DNA from 4 places in the Citrobacter sp. CRE-46 genome. Region 3 is predicted to be linked to each of the others. Evidence: predicted binding sites of a transcription regulator. Region 3 holds the regulator's gene; each other region holds the start of a gene.
What was found. Region 3 encodes CRP, which controls carbon source genes, mostly activating them, when cyclic AMP is high. Its sites were predicted from a motif close to ATGTGANNNNNNTCACAT; they were not measured.
Positions count from the first base shown of each region.

Region 1: rhaB (rhamnulokinase) is a predicted target of CRP. The motif match lies at 2,294-2,311, and genes of this name have one in related genera.
Region 2: serC (3-phosphoserine/phosphohydroxythreonine transaminase) is a predicted target of CRP. The motif match lies at 2,143-2,160, and genes of this name have one in related genera.
Region 4: garD (galactarate dehydratase) is a predicted target of CRP. The motif match lies at 2,512-2,529, and genes of this name have one in related genera.

Region 1 covers NZ_CM184341.1:5,047,456-5,053,034, forward strand. Annotated here, with positions in the region: gene AC534G_RS24440 (hypothetical protein) at 1-169, opposite strand, end outside; gene rhaR (HTH-type transcriptional activator RhaR) at 352-1,191, opposite strand; gene rhaS (HTH-type transcriptional activator RhaS) at 1,271-2,119, opposite strand; gene rhaB (rhamnulokinase) at 2,420-3,889, shown strand; gene rhaA (L-rhamnose isomerase) at 3,886-5,145, shown strand; gene rhaD (rhamnulose-1-phosphate aldolase) at 5,289-5,579, shown strand, end outside.
Region 2 covers NZ_CM184341.1:3,326,847-3,332,425, forward strand. Annotated here, with positions in the region: gene aroA (3-phosphoshikimate 1-carboxyvinyltransferase) at 1-835, opposite strand, end outside; gene serC (3-phosphoserine/phosphohydroxythreonine transaminase) at 904-1,992, opposite strand; gene AC534G_RS16255 (DUF421 domain-containing protein) at 2,206-2,898, opposite strand; gene ycaO (30S ribosomal protein S12 methylthiotransferase accessory factor YcaO) at 3,034-4,794, shown strand; gene focA (formate transporter FocA) at 5,199-5,579, shown strand, end outside.
Region 3 covers NZ_CM184341.1:396,252-401,830, reverse strand. Annotated here, with positions in the region: gene AC534G_RS01875 (phosphoribulokinase) at 1-653, shown strand, start outside; gene AC534G_RS01870 (OsmC family protein) at 752-1,156, opposite strand; gene crp (cAMP-activated global transcriptional regulator CRP) at 1,465-2,097, shown strand; gene AC534G_RS01860 (YccS/YhfK family putative transporter) at 2,149-4,236, shown strand; gene argD (bifunctional acetylornithine/succinyldiaminopimelate transaminase) at 4,336-5,553, opposite strand.
Region 4 covers NZ_CM184341.1:621,101-626,679, reverse strand. Annotated here, with positions in the region: gene garR (2-hydroxy-3-oxopropionate reductase) at 1-91, opposite strand, end outside; gene garL (2-dehydro-3-deoxyglucarate aldolase) at 122-892, opposite strand; gene AC534G_RS03095 (MFS transporter) at 908-2,242, opposite strand; gene garD (galactarate dehydratase) at 2,649-4,220, shown strand; gene AC534G_RS03085 (DeoR family transcriptional regulator) at 4,280-5,089, opposite strand; gene kbaZ (tagatose-bisphosphate aldolase subunit KbaZ) at 5,357-5,579, shown strand, end outside.

The sequences.
Region 1 (5,579 bases), 590 kb from region 3:
ATTGCGGTATAAAGCATGATGAATACCAACTAGCTCGCTCCATACCCGAATATATATCTGAAGCAACTCCCCGGGCTGACTGCAAAACTCCACCAACCGCATTCTGAGTGGTTAGCGCCAGCCGCCTGTCATTTTGAAATTTCATTCTTAAATAGTCAGAAGCCTGCATTGTTTAACGCCCAATAATTTCTGGTAAATTATTTCAACATACGCTCATCATTCTCTCCTGATAATGGTCGTTATTCCTATTTTAGGCTTTATTTACAGAAGTGAGCCATCGCGAAATTTTCAATTTTTGGAGGGATCGCTGTCAGATTTTATCATCTTGATATCCGACGTAATCATGGTTACTCACTCAGCCAGATGACGCCACTGGCTCGGCGTCATCCCGGTTTCCCGCGTAAACACCACCGAAAAGTAGTTACTGTCCTCAAAGCCACAGCGCATGGAAATCTCACTAATCATTAACCGGCTGTGCTTGAGCAGATACTGAGCATGGCAGACCCGCACCTGGCGGAGATACTGGTTGATGGTCATCCCGGTCTGGCTGCGAAACTGCTGGCGCAAAACGCGTTCGCTGCACTGTTCGCGCTCGCAAAATTTATCCAGTTCGAAAGCATGCTCATGACTCCCGGCTAATGCGGTAATGAGTTTATCCAACAGCGTTTCACTCGACGTTGCCGGGAGCGTATCTGTCGCATAACGATGGCGTTTAAGGAGGGTCACCAGTTGCCCGAACAGCAGTTCCGCCATGTTAAAAGCCTGCGCATCGCGTTGATTGCTTTCATGCTCAAGCTGGCTTATCACCTGCCTGGCCTGAGTCATGCCAACGCTGCCGAGTCGCCAGTGCGGCTGCCGTGGCGTACCGTTAAATCCGGGGATCGCCCCTTCCCAGTCAACATTCAGCGTTAACCGCTCCGGGCAGTAGATGATATTTTGCAAAACAAGGTCATTTACGGACGTGTAGGAATGTTTGTCTTCAGCGCGAATGTAAAACAGATCGCCACGGGTTATCCGGTACGGACGATCGTTAAGAACATGCAGACCATTGCCGCGCCAGACCAGGACCAGCTCGCAAAATTCATGGGTATGTTCCGCAAAGACATCCTGCGGATAACGGTCAGCCACGGCGACAGCCTGCTGCTCATGCGCGAAAAAGTCTGATGTCAGAAGGATTAGCTGATTCGCCATCACAATATTCCCTGCCATCCGGCGTTAAGGAACATGATTATCTGAGATTCGGCGGTAAAAAACGTTGATAGCTTTCGCGTTACTGCAGGCTGCTTCCCGCAATGAGATCGCGCCCCTGACGAATATCGCGTGGCGACCAATTAAACTCCCGGCGAAAAAGCGTCGAAAAGTGATTACTGTCGCCGAAACCGCAGAGATACGCGATATCCGTCACGCTGTCCTCACTATGACGAAGCAGATGTCTCGCTTTAATAAGCCTCAGGCGGTTAAGGTAGCGCTGGGGCGTCAATCCCGTTTGTTGTTTAAGCTGGCGGTGCAGTGTGCGCAAAGAGAGCGAAAACTTTTCGGCCAGCGCCTCCCAGCACACCTCGTCAGCAAAGTTATCTTCCAGCCACGCCATCAGAAGGTTAAGCCGCGCATCGTTATCGGTTGCCGCTGCCATCAGGCTGCTTTTACGCAACACGACCAGTAGCTGCATAAACAGAATTTCACGATTTGCCGCCGTCGGCGTATCCATTCCTTCACCGAGCGCTTCCATTTGCCCCACCAACTGTCGGACCTGCTGTAGTACCCCCTGGTTTACCCGCCAATGGGATGGGTACTGCCCATTCTGTTCCTGAGGTAAAAGCTGATTCAGCCCGGCTAAAAATTGAAACGCATCCGGGGAGCGATACAGGACATTGGTCAGACACAAATTGTCAGTATGTTCATATAAATGCCGGTCATGATCGCGGACGAAACACACCGTACCACCGCTGATGGCATACGGTTGCCCGTTGAACACGTGGATCCCCGTACCATGCTCGACCACCACAATTTCATGAAAATCATGATGATGTTCAGGAAACGCGGGTTGAGGAAGCCGCGGTTCAATAGCCACTGGCGCTTTACCTGTCGGAAAAAAGTCTACGCAATGCAGTACAGTCATGACGGCTCCCCCTGTTTAGCGAATATGGCTGAATAGTAATTAAGGGTTACTACCCTCACCTTAAATTTTTGACGCCAAAGTGCGTAAACATGGTCAATTCTTCAAGATACGGTGGGAAAGATCGGGAATTGCGGAAGGCGTCACATCTGCCCGAATCCGCCCCATGAGTAGAAACTGTGAACATCATCACGTTCACCTTTGCCATGTTGCCAGCCGCTAATTGTGCCTGTCACTGTTAAGAAGGTACGTCTTATCGGGGGTTCTTAGACTGAGTGCAATAAAACTCAGAAGGACCTCGCTATGACTTTTCGCCATTGTGTCGCTGTCGATCTCGGCGCATCCAGCGGGCGCGTAATGCTGGCGCGTTACGACAGTGAACACCGCACCCTGACGCTGCGTGAAATCCACCGCTTCGTTAACTGTCTACAAAAAACGGACGGTTTTGACACCTGGGACATCGACAGCCTGGAAAACGACATTCGTCTGGGTCTGAAGAAAGTCTGCGATGAAGGCATTCGGATAGACAGCATCGGTATTGATACCTGGGGGGTGGATTACGTACTGGTCGATAACGCCGGTCAGCGCGTCGGTCTGCCGATCTCTTACCGTGATAATCGCACGACAGGCATTATGTCGCTGGCGATGGTGCAACCGGGTAAAAACGAGATTTACCGGCGTAGCGGTATTCAATTTCTCCCCTTTAACACCCTGTATCAGTTGCGCGCGCTGGTTGAACAGCAACCAGAATTGCTCCCGCAGGTGGCGCATGCCCTGCTGATCCCCGACTACTTCAGTTTTCGCCTGACCGGTGAAATGAATTGGGAATACACCAATGCCACCACCACCCAGTTAGTCAATATCAATACCGACGACTGGGATGACACGCTGCTGGCGTGGACCGGGGCAGACAAAGCCTGGTTTGGTCGCCCGACGCATCCGGGGAACGTCATTGGCCACTGGATTTGCCCGCAGAAAAATCAAATTCCTGTCGTGGCGGTTGCCAGTCACGACACGGCCAGCGCAGTCATTGCTTCGCCGCTCGCCGATAAAAACAGCGCGTATCTCTCTTCCGGCACCTGGTCGCTGATGGGGTTTGAGAGCAGAACACCGTATACCAACGATGCGGCATTGGCGGCGAATATCACCAACGAAGGCGGCGCGGAAGGGCGCTACCGGGTACTGAAAAATATCATGGGACTATGGCTGCTCCAGCGCGTATTAAAAGAGCGCCAGATCGACGACCTGCCAACGCTTATCGCCGAAACGCAAGCGCTACCAGCCTGCCAGTTCCTGATCAACCCGAACGACGATCGCTTTATCAACCCCGACGATATGAGTGCGGAAATTCAGGCGGCCTGTCGTGAATCGGGCCAACCTGTTCCTCTGCAAAACGCCGAACTGGCGCGCTGTATCTTCGACAGCCTGGCGCTGCTGTATGCCGACATTCTGCAAGAGCTGGCGGACCTGCGTGGCGCAGCGTTTAGCCAATTGCACATTGTTGGTGGCGGTTGCCAGAACGCGTTACTGAATCAGCTGTGCGCGGATGCCTGCGGTATTCGCGTTATGTCCGGGCCGATTGAGGCCTCCACGCTCGGCAACATCGGCATCCAGTTGATGACGCTGGACGAGCTTAACAACGTCGATGATTTCCGTCAGGTAGTGCGCGCCAACTACGACCTGACCACCTTCATTCCCAATCCGGAAAGTGAAATTGCCCGCTACCAGGCGCAGTTTCAATCACTACGACAGACAAAGGAGCTTTGCGCATGACCACTCAACTTGAACAAGCCTGGGAACTGGCAAAACTGCGTTTCGCCGCGGTAGGTATTGATGTCGAGGCGGCCTTACGCCAGCTCGATCGTCTGCCGGTCTCCATGCACTGCTGGCAGGGCGATGACGTCGCCGGTTTCGAAAACCCGGAAGGCTCGCTCACTGGCGGAATTCAGGCTACCGGCAATTATCCCGGCAAAGCGCGCAACGCGACCGAACTGCGTGCCGATCTGGAGCAGGCGCTGAGCCTGATACCGGGTCCAAAACGCCTGAATCTGCATGCGATCTATCTGGAATCCGATACGCCGGTTGCCCGCGACCAAATCAAACCGGAACACTTCAAAAACTGGGTTGAGTGGGCGAAAGCAAACCAGTTAGGGCTGGATTTCAACCCGTCCTGCTTTTCTCATCCGCTGAGCGCCGACGGCTTCACGCTGGCCCATGCCGATGACCACATTCGCCAGTTCTGGATTGACCACTGCAAAGCCAGCCGTCGCGTCTCGGCGTATTTTGGCGAACAGTTGGGTACGCCGTCGGTAATGAACATCTGGATCCCGGACGGTATGAAAGATATCACCGTTGACCGTTTAGCGCCGCGCCAGCGCCTGCTGGAAGCACTGGACGAAGTGATCAGCGAGAAACTCGACCCGGCGCACCATATTGACGCCGTTGAGAGCAAGCTGTTTGGCATCGGCGCTGAAAGCTACACCGTCGGCTCCAACGAGTTCTATATGGGCTACGCCACCAGCCGCCAGACCGCGCTGTGCCTGGATGCGGGACACTTCCATCCGACTGAAGTGATTTCCGACAAAATCTCCGCCGCCATGCTGTATGTACCGCGCCTGCTGCTGCACGTCAGTCGTCCGGTGCGCTGGGACAGCGATCACGTGGTGCTGCTGGATGATGAAACTCAGGCAATTGCCAGCGAAATCGTCCGCCACAACCTGTTTGATCGCGTACACATCGGTCTCGACTTCTTCGACGCTTCCATTAACCGCATCGCGGCATGGGTTATCGGCACCCGCAATATGAAAAAAGCCCTGCTGCGCGCGCTGTTAGAACCAACCGAGCAACTGCGTCAGCTCGAAGCCAGCGGCGACTACACCGCACGTCTGGCCCTGCTGGAAGAACAAAAATCACTGCCGTGGCAGGCCGTCTGGGAAATGTATTGCCAGCGCCACGACACGCCAGCGGGCAGCCAGTGGCTGGATAGCGTTCGCGCCTATGAAAAAGAGATCCTGAGCAAACGTAGCTGATAGCGACACCTGAACTGTAGGCCGGATAAGACGCCCCGCGTCGCCATCCGGCAATAAATAAAACACGATTGCCGGATGGCGCTGCGCTTATCCGGCCTACGTAAGACCCGATAACCTTCGGGCAATAAATGGGAGCACCGAACATGCAGAACATTACTCATTCCTGGTTTGTCCAGGGGATGATCAAAGCCACATCCGATGCGTGGCTGAAAGGCTGGGATGAACGTAACGGCGGCAACCTGACGCTGCGCCTGGATGAAGCGGATATCACGCCATTTAGCGGCAATTTCCACGAAAATCCGCGCTATATCGCGCTGAGTCAACCCATGCCATTGCTGGCGAATACGCCATTTATCGTCACCGGCTCGGGTAAATTTTTCCGTAACGTTCAGCTCGATCCGGCGGCAAATTTAGGCGTAGTGAAAGTGGACAGC
Region 2 (5,579 bases), 2.3 Mb from region 3:
CATCAGCAAAGCGAATATCGCCCTGCATACTGTTGCGGCCAATCCCGGTGACTTTAACCGTGCCGCCTTTAATGGCGCCCGCCGCGAGGAAGTATGAAGCAGAAGAAGCATCGCCCTCAACCAGATAGGCGCCCGGAGACTGATACTGCTGCTGCCCCTGCACGACAAAGCGCTGGTAGTTCTGATTCTCAATTTCAACACCAAACGTCTTCATCAGATTCAGGGTGATATCAATATAAGGTTTAGATACCAGCTCGCCTTTAATGGCGATCGTTGTATCCTGCGGCGCCAGCGGTGCAGTCATCAGTAGCGCAGTAAGGAACTGGCTGGATACGCTGCCGTCTACCTCAACTTGCCCGCCGGAGAAGCCCCCGCGCAAACGAAGTGGCGGATAGTTTTCCTGCTCCAGGTACTCAATGTTGGCTCCCCCCTGGCGCAGCGCATCAACCAGATGGCCAATCGGGCGCTCCTTCATGCGCGGTTCGCCTGTCAACACGATGTCATTGCTGCCAAGGCACAGCGCAGCGGCCAGCGGACGCATTGCGGTTCCGGCATTGCCAAGAAACAGTTCCACTGCCCTTTCGGCATGTAATGCGCCGCCGTTGCCGATAATCTCGCAGCGGGTGCGATCGGCGGAAAGGGTATAGCTAATCCCTAACGCATTGAGTGCATTGAGCATATGACGGACATCGTCGCTGTCCAGCAGGTTGGTCAGGACAGTGGTGCCATTTGCTAATGCGGCCAGCAGCAAAGCGCGGTTAGAAACACTTTTGGATCCAGGCAGATTGATGGTGCCATCCACCCGCGCAATGGGTTGTAACGTCAGGGATTCCATGAAACTCAACTCTCAAAACAGATATAAAAACCCCACAGGCGGGCTGTGGGGATGAAAAGTACAGCAGATTAACCGCGGCGGCGTTCGAAATCGACCATGAAATCGGTCAGTGCTTTTACGCCTTCAAGCGGCATCGCATTATAGATAGACGCACGCATACCGCCGACCACACGGTGCCCTTTCAGCGCATGCAGCCCCGCAGCGAAAGACTCCTCCAGGAAGAGTTTATCCAGGGCGCTGTCAGCCAGTTGGAACGGGACGTTCATACGTGAACGGTTCGACTTCGCGACATCGTTACGATAGAAGTCGCTGTTGTCGATCACGCCATACAACAGCTCTGCTTTTTGCTGGTTAATTTTATTCATCGCATTAACACCGCCCTGCTCTTTGAGCCACTTAAAGACCAGGCCAGACAGATACCAGGCAAAGGTTGGCGGCGTGTTGAACATGGAGTCGTTGTCATTTAGCACGGTATAGTCAAGGATTGACGGGCATGAAACATGCGCTTTACCCAGCAGATCTTCGCGTACAATGACAATCGTCAGTCCCGCAGGACCAATGTTTTTCTGCGCCCCGGCATAGATTACGCCATAGCGGCTAACATCAAGCGGCGCGGAGAGGATGGTAGAAGAGAGATCCGCCGTAACCACCACATTGCTGGCAAAGTTCGGCGTTTCATCAATCGCAATGCCATCGATGGTTTCATTCGGGCAATAGTGCAGGTACGCGGCGTTGTCAGAAAGCTGCCATTCGCTCATTGGCTTAACAGCGCGTAGACCGTCAACGGTGACTTTGGCATCGATAACGTTCGGCGTGCAGTACTTTTTCGCTTCTTTAATCGCACTGGCGGCCCAGTAACCGGCATCGACGTAATCCGCTGTCGTTTTATCACCGAGAATATTTAACGGGATACCGGCGAATTGCCCACGGCCACCGCCATGACAGAACAACACTTTATAGTTAGAGGGGATGCTGAGGAGATCGCGAAAATCCTGCTCTGCTTCCTCTGCCACCTGGATAAACTCTTTGCCCCGGTGGCTAATTTCCATGACCGACGTGCCAAGACCGTTCCAGTCGCGAAGATCCTGTTGAGCCAGTTTAAGTACTTCCGCCGGTAGCATTGCCGGACCTGAACTAAAATTGAAGACCTGAGCCATTTCCCCTCACCACGTTGTGTTGTTATCCAATCAACATCCTGTCATTGACGATAATCCTGTGACAGACATTGGGTATAAGTTATTCCTGTGGATATCGGTTTTATCATTCAGTGACACGCGCCGCAATGGGTAAAACGGAGCGGGGTAAAAATGAGTCATAGGTCACACAACAGAATCTATCGGATTGACGGGTAAAAACCGAGATTTTCGCTGTCAGGTGACCCGTTTTGCCCGACTGGCCTTCGACCATTCTGGATTTGCGCAGCGCGGACATAATTGATGATCCCCCGCGCTCATTTGCACCACTTCACTACACCGTACACATGCATAGTCGCCTGTTTCAGGCACCACCTTAAATCGCTGTGTACAGTGTTTAGGCAGAATGCTGAGTCCCGGTTTTACGTCTTCATCGGCAAAGAAGTAAACGCTGATCTGCCCATTCGTCTCCAGAATAGCGAGTTTCACCTGCCCCAGTTGCTCTACGCCGTTCAAACGCAGCTCCATAAAGAATTCGAATTCCGTCATATTGGCGCGATTAAGCTTTGACCATGACAATTCACCGTCTTCAATGATGACCACTGGCTTACCTTCCAGTAGATCTTCCAGCTTTTCGCTGTGTGACATCAGCCACATGACAAGACGATAAAGCAGCGCCAGGGTAATAAAAACCACCAGCACCGGAATCATCGGCACATCGTCATAAAACGCCACATCGCCCGCCGCAGAGCCCAGCGTAAGAATAATCAGCACTTCAAAAAGCGACATCTGCCGTACGCCACGCCGCCCCGTTAGCTTTAAAAACAGAAAAACCAATATAAAGGTATAGAGACTGCGCAGCGCAACCTCGCCAAGAAACTCCATTGGCACCTTATCCAGTGCCATACGCTGTAAATCGAATGCTTTCATTTTGTGCTCTTAACATTGTTGACTGTGTGAAAGCATAGCCAATAGTTTTATTTACGCCTGGGCTCCGGCGGCGATAGCGCCGTTCATTGAAAACCCGTATCATTGCGCGCTTTCCGTACGACAAAAGTGATTTTCATGACGCAAACATTTATTCCCGGCAAAGATGCCGCTCTGGAAGACTCCATCGCTCGCTTCCAGCAAAAATTACTCGACCTTGGTTTTCAGATTGAAGAAGCCTCCTGGTTGAACCCTGTGCCTAACGTTTGGTCTGTGCATATTCGCGACAAAGAATGCGCGCTGTGCTTTACCAACGGTAAAGGTGCGACGAAAAAAGCGGCGCTGGCCTCCGCGCTGGGCGAATATTTTGAGCGTCTGTCTACGAACTACTTCTTTGCGGATTTCTGGCTGGGCGAAACCATCGCCAACGGCCCGTTCGTGCATTATCCAAACGAAAAATGGTTCCCGCTGACGGAAGACGATGACGTGCCGGAAGGTCTGCTGGATGCGCGTCTGCGCGCATTTTACGATCCAGAAAACGAATTGACCGGAAGCATGCTTATCGACCTGCAATCCGGAAATGAAGATCGTGGCGTCTGCGGCCTGCCGTTTACCCGTCAGTCTGATAACCAGACTGTCTATATTCCGATGAATATTATCGGCAATCTGTACGTTTCTAACGGTATGTCTGCGGGTAACACGCCTAACGAAGCGCGCGTTCAGGGCCTGTCTGAAGTCTTTGAACGTTATGTGAAGAACCGCATTATCGCGGAAAGCATCAGCCTGCCGGAAATCCCGGCCGAGGTGATGGCGCGTTACCCGGCGGTAGTGGAGTCCATCGCCACACTGGAAGCGGAAGGTTTCCCGATTTTCGCCTACGATGGCTCGCTGGGCGGCAAATACCCGGTGATTTGCGTTGTCCTGTTCAACCCGGCCAACGGTACCTGCTTTGCGTCCTTCGGCGCGCACCCGGATTTCGGCGTTGCGCTGGAGCGTACCGTTACCGAACTGCTGCAGGGTCGTGGTCTGAAAGATCTTGATGTCTTCACCCCGCCAACCTTCGACGATGAAGAAGTGTCTGAACACACTAACCTTGAAACCCACTTCATTGATTCCAGCGGTCTGATCTCCTGGGATCTGTTCAAGCAAGATGCTGATTATCCGTTCGTTGACTGGAATTTCTCCGGCACTACGGAAGAAGAGTTCGCCACCCTGATGACCATCTTCAACGCTGAAGATAAAGAAGTGTATATCGCCGACTACGAACATCTGGGGGTATACGCCTGCCGCATTATCGTTCCGGGGATGTCTGACATCTACCCGGCTGAAGATCTGTGGTTAGCCAACAACGCAATGGGTACGCATCTGCGCGAAACGATCCTCTCTCTGCCAGGCAGTGAGTGGGATAAAGAAGACTATCTCAATCTGCTCGAACAACTGGATGAAGAAGGTTTTGACGACTTCACCCGCGTACGCGAACTGCTTGGTCTGGCGACCGGCGCAGATAACGGTTGGTATACCCTGCGCATTGGCGAGCTTAAAGTGATGCTGGCGCTGGCCGGTGGTGACCTGGAGCAAGCGCTGGTATGGACAGAATGGACGATGGAATTCAACGCCTCCGTGTTTAGCGCTGAACGTGCAAACTACTACCGTTGCCTGCAAACGCTGCTGCTATTGTCGCAGGAAGAGGAGCGTCAGCCGCTGCAATATCTGAACGCGTTTGTCCGCATGTACGGCGCCGATGCGGTTGAAGCGGCAAGTGCGGCATTGAGTGGTGAAGCCGCATTTTATGGTCTTCAGCCAGTAGACAACGATCTGCACGCATTCCCGGCGCATCAGTCTCTGCTGAAAGCCTATGAAAAACTGCAGCGCGCGAAAGCAGCGCACTGGTCAAAATAGTGCCAAACAGCCTGCGTTAAGTAGGCTAAATGTATTGTCTGGGCTATATTACGGGGCGCTTTAAGCGCCCTGTTTTTTATTTTGGTCAAATCAAAAAATAAATGTAAAAACAAGGTTAAATATTAGTAGTTGATATTAAAAAAATTAGCTTATTAATGTGGCCTTTTATCTCAATTACTCCATATTAATTAACCGTCCAACAGGAGGCTGAAAGAAAAAATTCAACTCACTTTATAATTTTTAAAATTTATTTTTACATGGATAATCAATAAGTTACTCCGCATTCGCATAAAAACCATGCGTCTTGCGGGCCTATAAGCCAGGCGAGATATGATCTATATCAAATTCTCATCTATAATGCTTTGTTAGTATCTCGTCGCCGACTTAATAAAGAGAGAGTTAGTGTGAAAGCTGACAACCCTTTTGATCTTTTACTTCCTGCTGCAATGGCCAAAGTTGCCGAAGAAGCAGGCGTCTATAAAGCAACGAAACATCCGCTTAAGACGTTCTATCTGGCAATTACTGCCGGTGTATTCATTTCAATTGCCTTTGTTTTCTATATCACCGCCACAACCGGTACCGGCACCATGCCTTTTGGCATGGCAAAATTAATAGGTGGTATCTGCTTTTCCCTGGGGCTGATCCTTTGTGTTATCTGCGGTGCAGACCTCTTCACCTCAACCGTACTGATTGTTGTTGCTAAAGCCAGTGGTCGTATTACCTGGGGACAGTTGGCTAAAAACTGGCTTAACGTTTATGTCGGCAACCTGATTGGCGCCCTGATC
Region 3 (5,579 bases):
CCAATGACTTTGGTCTGCTGGAACAAACCTTCATTGAATACGGCCAGACGGGAAAAGGTCAGTCGCGTAAATATCTGCACACCTACGATGAAGCCGTACCGTGGAACCAGGTCCCGGGAACGTTTACCCCCTGGCAGCCATTGCCTGAACCGACGGATGTCCTGTTCTATGAAGGGCTACACGGCGGCGTCGTCACCCCACAGCAAAATGTGGCCCGGCATGTCGACCTTCTGGTCGGCGTAGTGCCGATCGTTAACCTGGAATGGATCCAGAAACTGACCCGCGATACCAGCGAGCGTGGACACTCGCGTGAAGCGGTGATGGACTCGGTTGTGCGCTCAATGGACGATTACATCAATTACATCACGCCGCAGTTTTCCCGTACGCACATTAACTTTCAGCGCGTACCCACCGTCGATACCTCAAACCCCTTTGCTGCCAAGAGCATTCCGTCGCTGGATGAAAGCTTTGTGGTCATTCATTTTCGTAATCTGGAAGGGATCGACTTTCCGTGGCTTCTGGCCATGCTGCAAGGCTCATTCATTTCCCACATCAATACATTAGTCGTACCTGGCGGCAAAATGGGTCTGGCGATGGAATTGATTATGCTGCCGCTGGTCCAGCGACTGATGGAAGGTAAAAAGATAGAGTGAGGTACGGGATGTGCCCGACGGCGCTACGCTTATCGGGCCTACGAATCGGTATCGTCCTGTAGGCCCGATAAGGCCAAGCTGCCATCCGGCTTCACGTATTACGCAGCAACCACTTCATAGGAGTGGGTAATATTCACCGCCTTTTCCAGCATCAATGCCACGGAACAATATTTTTCCGCCGAGAGATCGACGGCGCGGGAGACCGACGCCTCTTTCAGATCGTTGCCGGTGACGATGAAATGCAGATTAATGTGGGTAAACAAACGCGGCGCTTCTTCACGGCGCTCAGAGGTGAGCTTCACTTCGCAGTTGGTCACATCCTGACGCCCTTTTTGCAGGATCGACACCACATCGATCGCGCTACAACCGCCTGCAGCCATTAATACCATTTCCATCGGGCTCGGCGCTTTATCACCGGAGTTACCGTCCATCAAAATTTGGTGGCCAGAGGCGGACTCACCGAGGAAGGTTAACCCCTCAACCCACTTTACACGCGCTTGCATATTTCGTAACTCCAATGTTTCAATTTTCCTGACAGATTACGCGTACATAACAATTCTCGCAACGGAAGGCGACCTGCGTCATGCTGAAGCGAGACACCAGGAGACACACGGCGAAAGCTATGCTAAAACAGTCGGGATGCTACAGTAATACATTGACGTACTGCATGTATGCAGAGGACATCACATTACAGGCTGCAGTATATTTTTAGTAGCCCCCTTCCCAGGTAGCGGGAAGCACATTTTTGCAAACCCAGAGGCAGCGTCGTTTTCTGGCTCTGGAGACAGCTTATAACAGAGGATAACCGCGCATGGTGCTTGGCAAACCGCAAACAGACCCGACTCTCGAATGGTTCTTGTCTCATTGCCATATTCATAAGTACCCATCGAAGAGCACGCTGATTCACCAGGGTGAAAAAGCGGAAACGTTGTATTACATCGTTAAAGGCTCAGTGGCAGTGCTGATCAAAGATGAAGAAGGGAAAGAAATGATCCTTTCTTATCTGAATCAGGGCGATTTTATTGGTGAATTAGGCCTCTTCGAAGAAGGCCAGGAACGTAGCGCTTGGGTACGGGCCAAAACCGCATGTGAAGTCGCTGAAATTTCCTACAAAAAATTTCGCCAATTAATCCAGGTCAACCCGGATATTCTGATGCGCCTGTCTTCTCAGATGGCTCGTCGCCTGCAGGTCACGTCTGAAAAAGTAGGCAACCTTGCCTTCCTCGACGTCACCGGCCGTATTGCCCAGACTCTGCTGAATCTGGCAAAACAGCCTGACGCGATGACTCACCCGGACGGTATGCAGATTAAAATCACCCGCCAGGAAATCGGCCAGATCGTTGGCTGCTCCCGTGAGACCGTTGGTCGTATTCTGAAGATGCTGGAAGATCAGAACCTGATCTCCGCTCACGGTAAGACCATTGTCGTTTACGGCACACGTTAATCCCATCGAAATGGCGCGTTACCCGGTAGCGCGCCATTTTTGTTTGTTCCGATGTGGCGAAGACTGATTTATCACCCCGAGATCAACTACGCACTACGGCAGACGCTGGTGCTGTGTTTACCTGTGGCTGTCGGTCTTATCATTGGTCAGCTTCATCTGGGGCTTCTGTTTTCCCTCGTCCCTGCCTGTTGCAACATTGCCGGTCTTGATACCCCGCATAAACGCTTTTTTAAACGTTTAGTTATTGGCGCATCGCTGTTTGCCGGTTGCAGCCTGATCATGCAGTTACTGCTGGCGCAAGATATACCACTGCCGCTCATCCTCACCGGCCTGACGCTAATTCTTGGCGTAACCGCCGAGCTAAGCCCGTTGCATGCGCGACTGCTGCCAGCCTCACTCATCGCGGCAATTTTCACGCTAAGCCTTGCCGGGAACATGCCCGTCTGGGAGCCATTGCTGATCTATGCACTGGGTACGTTGTGGTACGGTCTGTTCAACTGGTTCTGGTTCTGGATGTGGCGTGAGCAGCCACTGCGTGAATCGCTTAGCCTGCTGTACCGCGAATTAGCCGATTACTGTGAGGCCAAGTACAGTCTGCTGACCCAGCATGCCGATCCAGAAAAAGCGCTGCCTCCGCTACTGGTTCGTCAACAAAAAGCGGTGGATTTGATTACCCAGTGCTACCAGCAAATGCACATGCTGTCGGCGCATCACAATAATGAATACAAGCGACTGTTGCGTGCCTTTCAGGAAGCGCTCGATTTGCAGGAACATATTTCAGTTAGCCTGCATCAGCCGGAAGAGGTGCAAAAGCTGGTCGAGCGAAGCCACGCGGAACAGGTGATTCGCTGGAACGCGCGCACCGTCGCCGCCCGCCTGCGCGTCCTGGCCGATGATATCTTGTATCACCGCTTACCGACCCGTTTCTCAATGGAAAAGCAAATTGGCTCGCTGGAGAAAATCGCCAACCAGCATCCGGATAATCCGGTAGGACAGTTTTGCTACTGGCACTTCAGCCGTATCGCCCGCGTGCTACGGACCCAGCGCCCGCTGTATGCCCGAGATTTGATGGCGGACAAACAGCGGCGGTTGCCGTTGATCCCGGCGCTGAAAAACTATCTGTCGTTGAAATCCCCGGCGCTGCGTAACGCCGGGCGCATTAGCGTCATGCTGAGTATCGCCAGCCTGATGGGCAGCGCCTTACATCTGCCTAAACCTTACTGGATTTTGATGACGATCCTGTTCGTCACGCAAAATGGCTATGGGGCGACCCGAGTGCGTATTTTGCATCGTTCGGTGGGTACGCTCGTCGGACTGGTGATTGCCGGCGTCACATTGCACTTTCATATTCAGGAAGGTTTCACGCTGGCAGGCATGTTGCTGATCACATTAGGCAGCTATCTGATCATTCGCAAAAACTACGGCTGGGCCACCGTCGGCTTTACGGTTACGGCGGTGTACACCCTGCAACTGCTGACGCTGAACGGGGAACAATTTATCGTGCCGCGGTTTGTCGACACGGTGATTGGCTGCTTAATCGCCTTTGGCGGCACGCTCTGGCTGTGGCCACAGTGGCAGAGTGGTCTGTTGCGTAAGAACGCCCACGATGCGTTAGAAGCCGACCAGGAGGCTATTCGCCTGATCCTCAGCAACGATCCGCAGGCCACGCCGCTGGCGTATCAACGCATGCGGGTCAACCAGGCGCATAACACGCTGTTTAACTCACTGAATCAGGCAATGCAGGAGCCGGGATTCAACGCGCACTATCTGGCGGATATGAAACTGTGGGTCACGCACAGCCAGTTTATTGTCGAACACATCAACGCGATGACCACACTGGCAAGGGAACATACGATGCTGACGCCAGATTTGGCGCAGCGGTATCTGGAGTCCTGCGAAATTGCGCTCCAGCGCTGTCAGCAGCGGCTGGAGTATGACGGACCGGGAAGCTCGGGCGATGTGAATATTCTCGAAGCGCCTGAAATGCTGTCCCACGGTCCATTAAGCACCCTGGAGCAGCATCTGCAGCGAATCTTGGGGCATCTGAACACCATGCACACCATTTCGTCGGTAGCATGGCGTCAACGACCCCACCACGGGATCTGGCTTAGCCGTCGGTTGCGGGACATGAAAGGTTAAGATCGGCTGCCGGATGCGCTACGCTTATCCGGCCTACGAATCACACCTTACCCTGTAGGCCGGATAAGGCGCTCGCGCCGCCATCCGGCAATCAGGCATTCAGCCCACCACCTTCGCTACCGCCTGCGCGAAACGCAGCATCCCTTCCTCGATATCCGCGTCTTCCACCACCAGCGACGGCGCGAAACGCATCACGTCCGGCCCGGCATTCAGCACCATCACCCCTTCGTGCGCGGCGGCGTAGAGGAAATCGCGCGACCGGCCTTTAAACTGCGGCTTCAGCTCGGCGCCAATCAGCAGCCCCATGCCGCGAATATCGCTGAAAATATCGAACTGCTGATTAATTTTCTGCAAATGATGCACAAACGTCTGACGTTTGCCCTGAATACCTTCCAGCACTTCCGGGGTGTTGATGATATCAAACGCGGCATCTGCAACCGCACAGGCCAGCGGATTACCGCCGTAAGTGGAACCGTGCGAACCCACGTGGAACGCGGAGGCAATTTCCTGAGTGGTCAGCATGGCGCTCACCGGGAAACCGCCGCCGAGCGCCTTGGCGCTGGTGAGGATATCCGGCGTCACGCCGTAGTGCATATAGGCAAATAAATCGCCGGTACGCCCCATCCCACACTGCACCTCATCAAAGACCAGCAGCGCCTGGTGCTGGTCGCAAAGTTCACGCAGACCTTGCAGGAATTCCGGGGTTGCCGCAGTGACGCCGCCTTCTCCCTGAATGGGCTCCACCACCACCGCGCAGGTGTGATCGTCCATCACCGCTTTTACCGCATGCAGATCGTTAAACGGCACATGGATGATATCCGCCGGTTTTGGTCCAAAGCCGTCGGAATATTTCGGTTGCCCACCAACAGATACGGTAAACAGCGAACGACCGTGAAACGCATTATGAAAGGCGATGATTTTGGTTTTGAACGGGCTGTGGCGTACGCAGGCATAATGACGCGCCAGCTTAAAGGCGGTTTCATTGGCTTCGGTACCGGAGTTCATGAACAGCACGCGTTCAGCAAAGGTCGCATCAATGATTTTACGACCTAAGCGCAACGCCGGTTCGTTGGTGAAAACGTTACTGGTGTGCCACAGGGTTTCGCCCTGGGTTTTTAACGCCTCAACCAGCACCGGATGGCAATGCCCTAACGCGGTAACTGCAATGCCGCCCGCGAAATCAACATACTCTTTGCCCTGTTGATCCCAGACCCGACTCCCTTTTCCTTTTACCGGGATAAACTCAGCCGGTGCATAAATCGGCAGAATTACTTCATCGAATGTCGCGCGCGTAATCGCAGTTTGTTCAGTTGCCATGTCATTACCACCCTGTTAAGCAGAAA
Region 4 (5,579 bases), 220 kb from region 3:
CAACCACCAGCGAGTAACCTGCCTTGAGGAGGTTTTTACTCATTGGTTTACCCATGATACCGAGGCCAATAAAACCAACTTTCATTGTCATGTCTTTATCTCTCTCTACTGTCGATGGTGGTTATTTCTTAAAAGAATCAGCCAGTTTCTGCGTGGCTGAACGGAACACGCCAAGGTCGCTGCCGACGGCAACAAACGTCGCGCCCCACTCCAGATAACGCCGCGCATCCGCCTCTACCGGGGCCAGAATGCCGCTGGGTTTGCCGTGGGCTTTCGCGCGGGCGAAAATGTGCTGGATAGCTTTCTGCACATCGGGATGGGACGCATTGCCGAGGTGGCCTAACGCCGCGGCCAGATCGCTGGGGCCGACGAAGATACCGTCAACGCCTTCGGTCGCCGCGATTGCATCAACGTTATCAACGCCCTGCTGACTTTCGATCTGCACGATGATGGTGATGTTCTTATTCGACTGCGCAAAATAGTCCGGCACGGTGCCAAACATATTGGCGCGGTGGGATACGGACACGCCGCGAATACCTTCCGGTGGATAGCGGGTTGACGCCACCGCGTTCACCGCCTCTTCTTCGGTCTCAACAAACGGGATCAGGAAGTTGTAAAACCCGATATCCAGCAGACGCTTAATGATCACCGGCTCGTTGGTCGGCACCCGTACCACCGGCGCGCTGGCGCTACCTTTAAGCGCCATCAATTGCGGGATAAACGTCGAGATATCGTTCGGCGCATGTTCGCCGTCCAGCACCAGCCAGTCGAAACCCGCCAGACCTAAAACTTCAGTGCTGATTGGACTGGCTAATGCAGACCAGCAGCCAATCTGAATCTGCTGCGCCGCGAGGGCCGCTTTAAACTTATTCGGGAAAATCGTGTTATTCATCGCCTATACCTTTGTTTATTTCTGCAATTCCATACGTTTAATGTCACCGACAATAAACAGGTAGCAAACCATTGCCATCAGCGCTGAGCACCCTACAAACATCAGCGCGGCAGTAAATGAGTGCAACTCGCTCACCAGATACCCAATCACCAACGGAGTAACAATGGAGGCCACGTTGCCAAATACGTTAAATACGCCACCACACAGACCGACAATCTCTTTCGGCGCGGTATCGGAAATCACCGGCCAGCCCAACGCCCCGAAGCCTTTGCCGAAGAACGCCAGCGCCATCAGCGCGACTACCAGAGCGGTGTTATCGGTGTAGTTACACAGAATAATGGTCGATGCGAGCAGCATGCCGAGCACAATCGGCAGCTTACGCGCCAGGGTGATGCTGGAGCCACGTTTAATCAGATAATCAGAGAACACCCCACCCAGCACACCGCCAATGAATCCACATAGCGCCGGAATAGACGCCACCAGACCAACTTTGAGGATCGACATACCTTTTTCCTGTACCAGGTAAATCGGGAACCAGGTAAGGAAAAACCAGGTAATTGTGTTAATAAAATACTGTCCGAAGAACACGCCAAGCATCATACGGTTGGTCAGCAACTGCTTGATATAATGCAGCTTAGGACCACCTGACTTCACATCGCCCGGCTTCTTATGGTCCATATCCACGACCGCGCCGTTTTCAGAGATAAACTTCAGTTCTTCTTGCGACATACGCGGGTGATCGGTTGGGTTATGAATAAACTTTACCCATAGCCCGGTGAGCACAAAACCAATCGCCCCCATCACGGTAAAGACGTGCTCCCAGCCCCAGGCGAAGGTCAGCCAGCCGAGCAGCGGCGAAAACAGCGCCAGGGAAAAATACTGTGCGGAGTTAAAAATCGCGGATGCCGTACCGCGCTCTTTGGTCGGGAACCAGGCCGCCACGATACGGGCGTTGGCCGGGAAGGAAGGTGCTTCTGAGAAGCCCAACATAAAGCGCATGATGAACATTGAAATACCTGCCCAGGCCAGCGGGAACATGTCCACAAAGCCCTGCAGGAAGGTAAACAGCGACCAGAAGAACAGGCTCCAGGTATAGACTTTCTTCGAGCCGAACTTATCGAGCAGCCAGCCGCCGGGGATTTGCATCAGCAGGTAAGCCCAACCGAAGGCGGAAAAAATATACCCCATTGAGATGGCGCTGAGGTGCAACTCTTTCGCCACTTCCGTGCCGGCAATTGACAGCGTCGCACGGTCCGCATAGTTAACGGCAGTTACAATAAAAATTATCAGTAATATTAAATAGCGGGTATGTGTACCTTTCTTTTTCTCGACAATTGTATCCAGAATCATTCTATTTACCTCGGGCACATAAAAATGTTTTTATTATTATTTGTTAGCTATCCCTGGTGATAAATTACCGATAATAAAAACACATAATAATTTATCAGACGTTATGAAACCGTGATTTAGTATAATCAGCAGCGCAACGTTAATCATTGTGCAGACGCTCACTAATTACGCGTTGTTAAAATAATATTTTGGGCATATGCACACACGCATGGGCGCTAATGCACACATTTACTGATTAGTCCCCTTGGTGGTACGGTCCTGCTGAGTTTAAGTGATCATGATCACATTCTTAATTTTAAACTCCTGACATTCTTATTTCACGATACCCAATATTTATTACTGATAATTAGATTCAAAATATAAATATCCACACTATTATTACCACCTTGCTGGAGAATACTGGACAATGGCCGACATCGAAATCAGACAAGAATCGCCCTCGGCGTTTTATATTAAAGTTCACGCAACAGATAATGTGGCGATTATTGTCAATGACAATGGCCTGAAAGCCGGGACGCGTTTTCCGGATGGGCTGGAGCTGATTGAACATATTCCCCAGGGTCATAAAGTGGCGCTATGCGATATTCCTGTTCACGGCGAAATTGTGCGTTATGGCGAAGTGATAGGCTATGCCGTTCGCGATATCCCGCGCGGTAGCTGGATTGATGAATCCATGGTTGAGCTGCCCAAGGCCCCGCCGCTGGAGACGCTGCCGCTGGCGACCAAAGTACCGGAGCCGCTACCGCCTCTTGAGGGTTATACCTTCGAAGGCTATCGCAATGCAGACGGCAGCGTCGGCACCAAAAATCTGCTCGGCATCTCCACCAGCGTACACTGCGTAGCGGGCGTGGTGGATTATGTGGTGAAAATCATCGAGCGCGATCTGCTCCCCAAATACCCGAATGTCGATGGCGTGGTGGGGCTTAATCACCTGTACGGCTGCGGGGTGGCGATTAACGCTCCGGCCGCCATTGTGCCGATTCGCACCATCCATAATATTGCGCTGAACCCCAACTTTGGCGGTGAAGTGATGGTTATTGGCCTCGGCTGCGAAAAACTGCAACCAGAGCGACTGCTGGAAGGGACTCATGATGTAAAAAGTATCCCGGTCGACAGCGCCAGCATCGTCAGCCTGCAGGATGAAAAGCACGTCGGCTTTCAATCAATGGTTGCTGATATTTTGCAAGTGGCAGAGCGCCATCTGGCAAAGCTCAACCAACGCCAACGTGAAACCTGCCCAGCATCAGAACTGGTGGTCGGTATGCAGTGCGGCGGTAGCGATGCCTTTTCCGGCGTCACGGCCAACCCGGCGGTCGGTTATGCCTCCGACCTGTTAGTACGCTGCGGCGCGACCGTGATGTTCTCGGAAGTGACCGAAGTGCGCGATGCTATCCATCTTCTTACCCCACGCGCGATTAACGAAGAAGTAGGTAAGCGCCTGCTCGAAGAGATGGCCTGGTACGATAACTACCTGGATATGGGCAAGACTGACCGCAGCGCCAACCCTTCACCGGGCAACAAGAAAGGCGGTCTGGCAAACGTGGTGGAAAAAGCGCTGGGCTCAATCGCCAAATCAGGCAAGAGCGCCATCGTCGAAGTATTGTCGCCGGGCCAGCGCCCAACCAAACGAGGACTGATTTACGCCGCGACCCCCGCCAGCGATTTTGTCTGCGGTACACAGCAGGTTGCTTCCGGGATCACCGTGCAGGTATTCACCACCGGTCGCGGTACGCCGTACGGCCTGATGGCGGTGCCGGTGATAAAAATGGCGACGCGTACTGAGCTGGCCAATCGTTGGTTTGACCTGATGGACATCAACGCCGGTACCATCGCCACCGGAGAAGAAACCATTGAAGACGTGGGTCTGAAATTGTTCGAGTTTATTCTCGAGGTCGCCAGCGGGCGTAAGAAAACCTTCTCGGATCAGTGGGGACTGCATAATCAACTGGCGGTGTTTAACCCGGCGCCAGTGACCTGATTGCTGAAAGTGAAATTCGATTACAGGTCGGGGAGTTCGAAAACTTTCCGACCTTTTTGTCAAATACTCACCAGAACAACCTCAATCCCATGCTTACGTAATCCTTCCAGACTCTCCTCTGGAATATTTTCATCAACAATAATCATATCGATCCGCTGGGTATCAATGATCTTATGCAGACTGGAGCGATTAAACTTCGTCGAGTCGGTAACAACGATGATGCGCTCCGCGACTTCACTCATCCGGCGATTGAGACGCGCTTCATCCTCATTGTGTGTGCTAACACCACGCTCTAAGTCGATAGCATCAACGCCAAGAAACAGCATGTCGAAGTGATAATTTTGTAGCGATTGCTCAGCCTGATCGCCATAAAAGGATTGCGACTGACGACGCAAGTGACCGCCGGTCATCAGCAGCTCAACCCCTTCGGCTTCCAGTAACGCATTAGCGACATTCATACCATTGGTCATTGCAATCACATTGGTATGCTGGCGCATCAGGCGGGCAATTTCATACGTCGTGGTGCCGGAATCAAGGATCACGCGGTGCCCCGGTTTAATCAACTCTGCGGCGGCTCTGGCAATACTGCGTTTTACCGCTGTATTGAGCGAACTTTTGTCTTCAACAGAAGGCTCAACACCAGGCGTAGTGCTATCGCAAATCAGCGCCCCACCATAGGCGCGTACCGCAATCCCCTGTTTTTCCAGAAAAGCGAGGTCGTTACGAATCGTGACCGTGGAGACGCCATAAAATAAGGAAAGATCGTTAACCTGAACGCTTCCCTGCTGCCGTAACCGCTGGATGATCTGCTCGCGCCTTTCGCTGGTGCCGATAACGCGCTTGTCTGCAGAAGACTCGGTGTTACTCATAAGAAATCCTTTAGTTGTCTCTTTCGTTTTATTTCGTTTTGTCTATTAACGCCTTTCTTTTACGCGAATGCAAGCCCCACAAGCAGGGAAGAGTCGAACGGATTCACGCTGAAACCTTTCATTGCGTTTCTTTTGTGAAACAGATCGGAAAACTATTATCTTTCGTTTTATTTTTAAATCACCATGATGCAGTATTAAATGAAACAAAACGAAAGATTGATGTCGCAGTTATCTGACCTGGAGAGGAAAGTGAAACATCTAACTAAAATGGTCGAGCAACATAAACGGGGGAAGGCAAACGGGATTTATGCCGTTTGTTCCGCGCATCCAATCGTACTGGAAGCCGCAATACGCTACGCCCATGCCAATCATACACCGCTATTGATCGAAGCAACTTCTAATCAGGTTGACCAGTTTGGCGGCTATACGGGTATGACACCAGCCGATTTTCGCAGTTTTGTCTGCGGTTTAGCCGACTCGCTTAATTTTT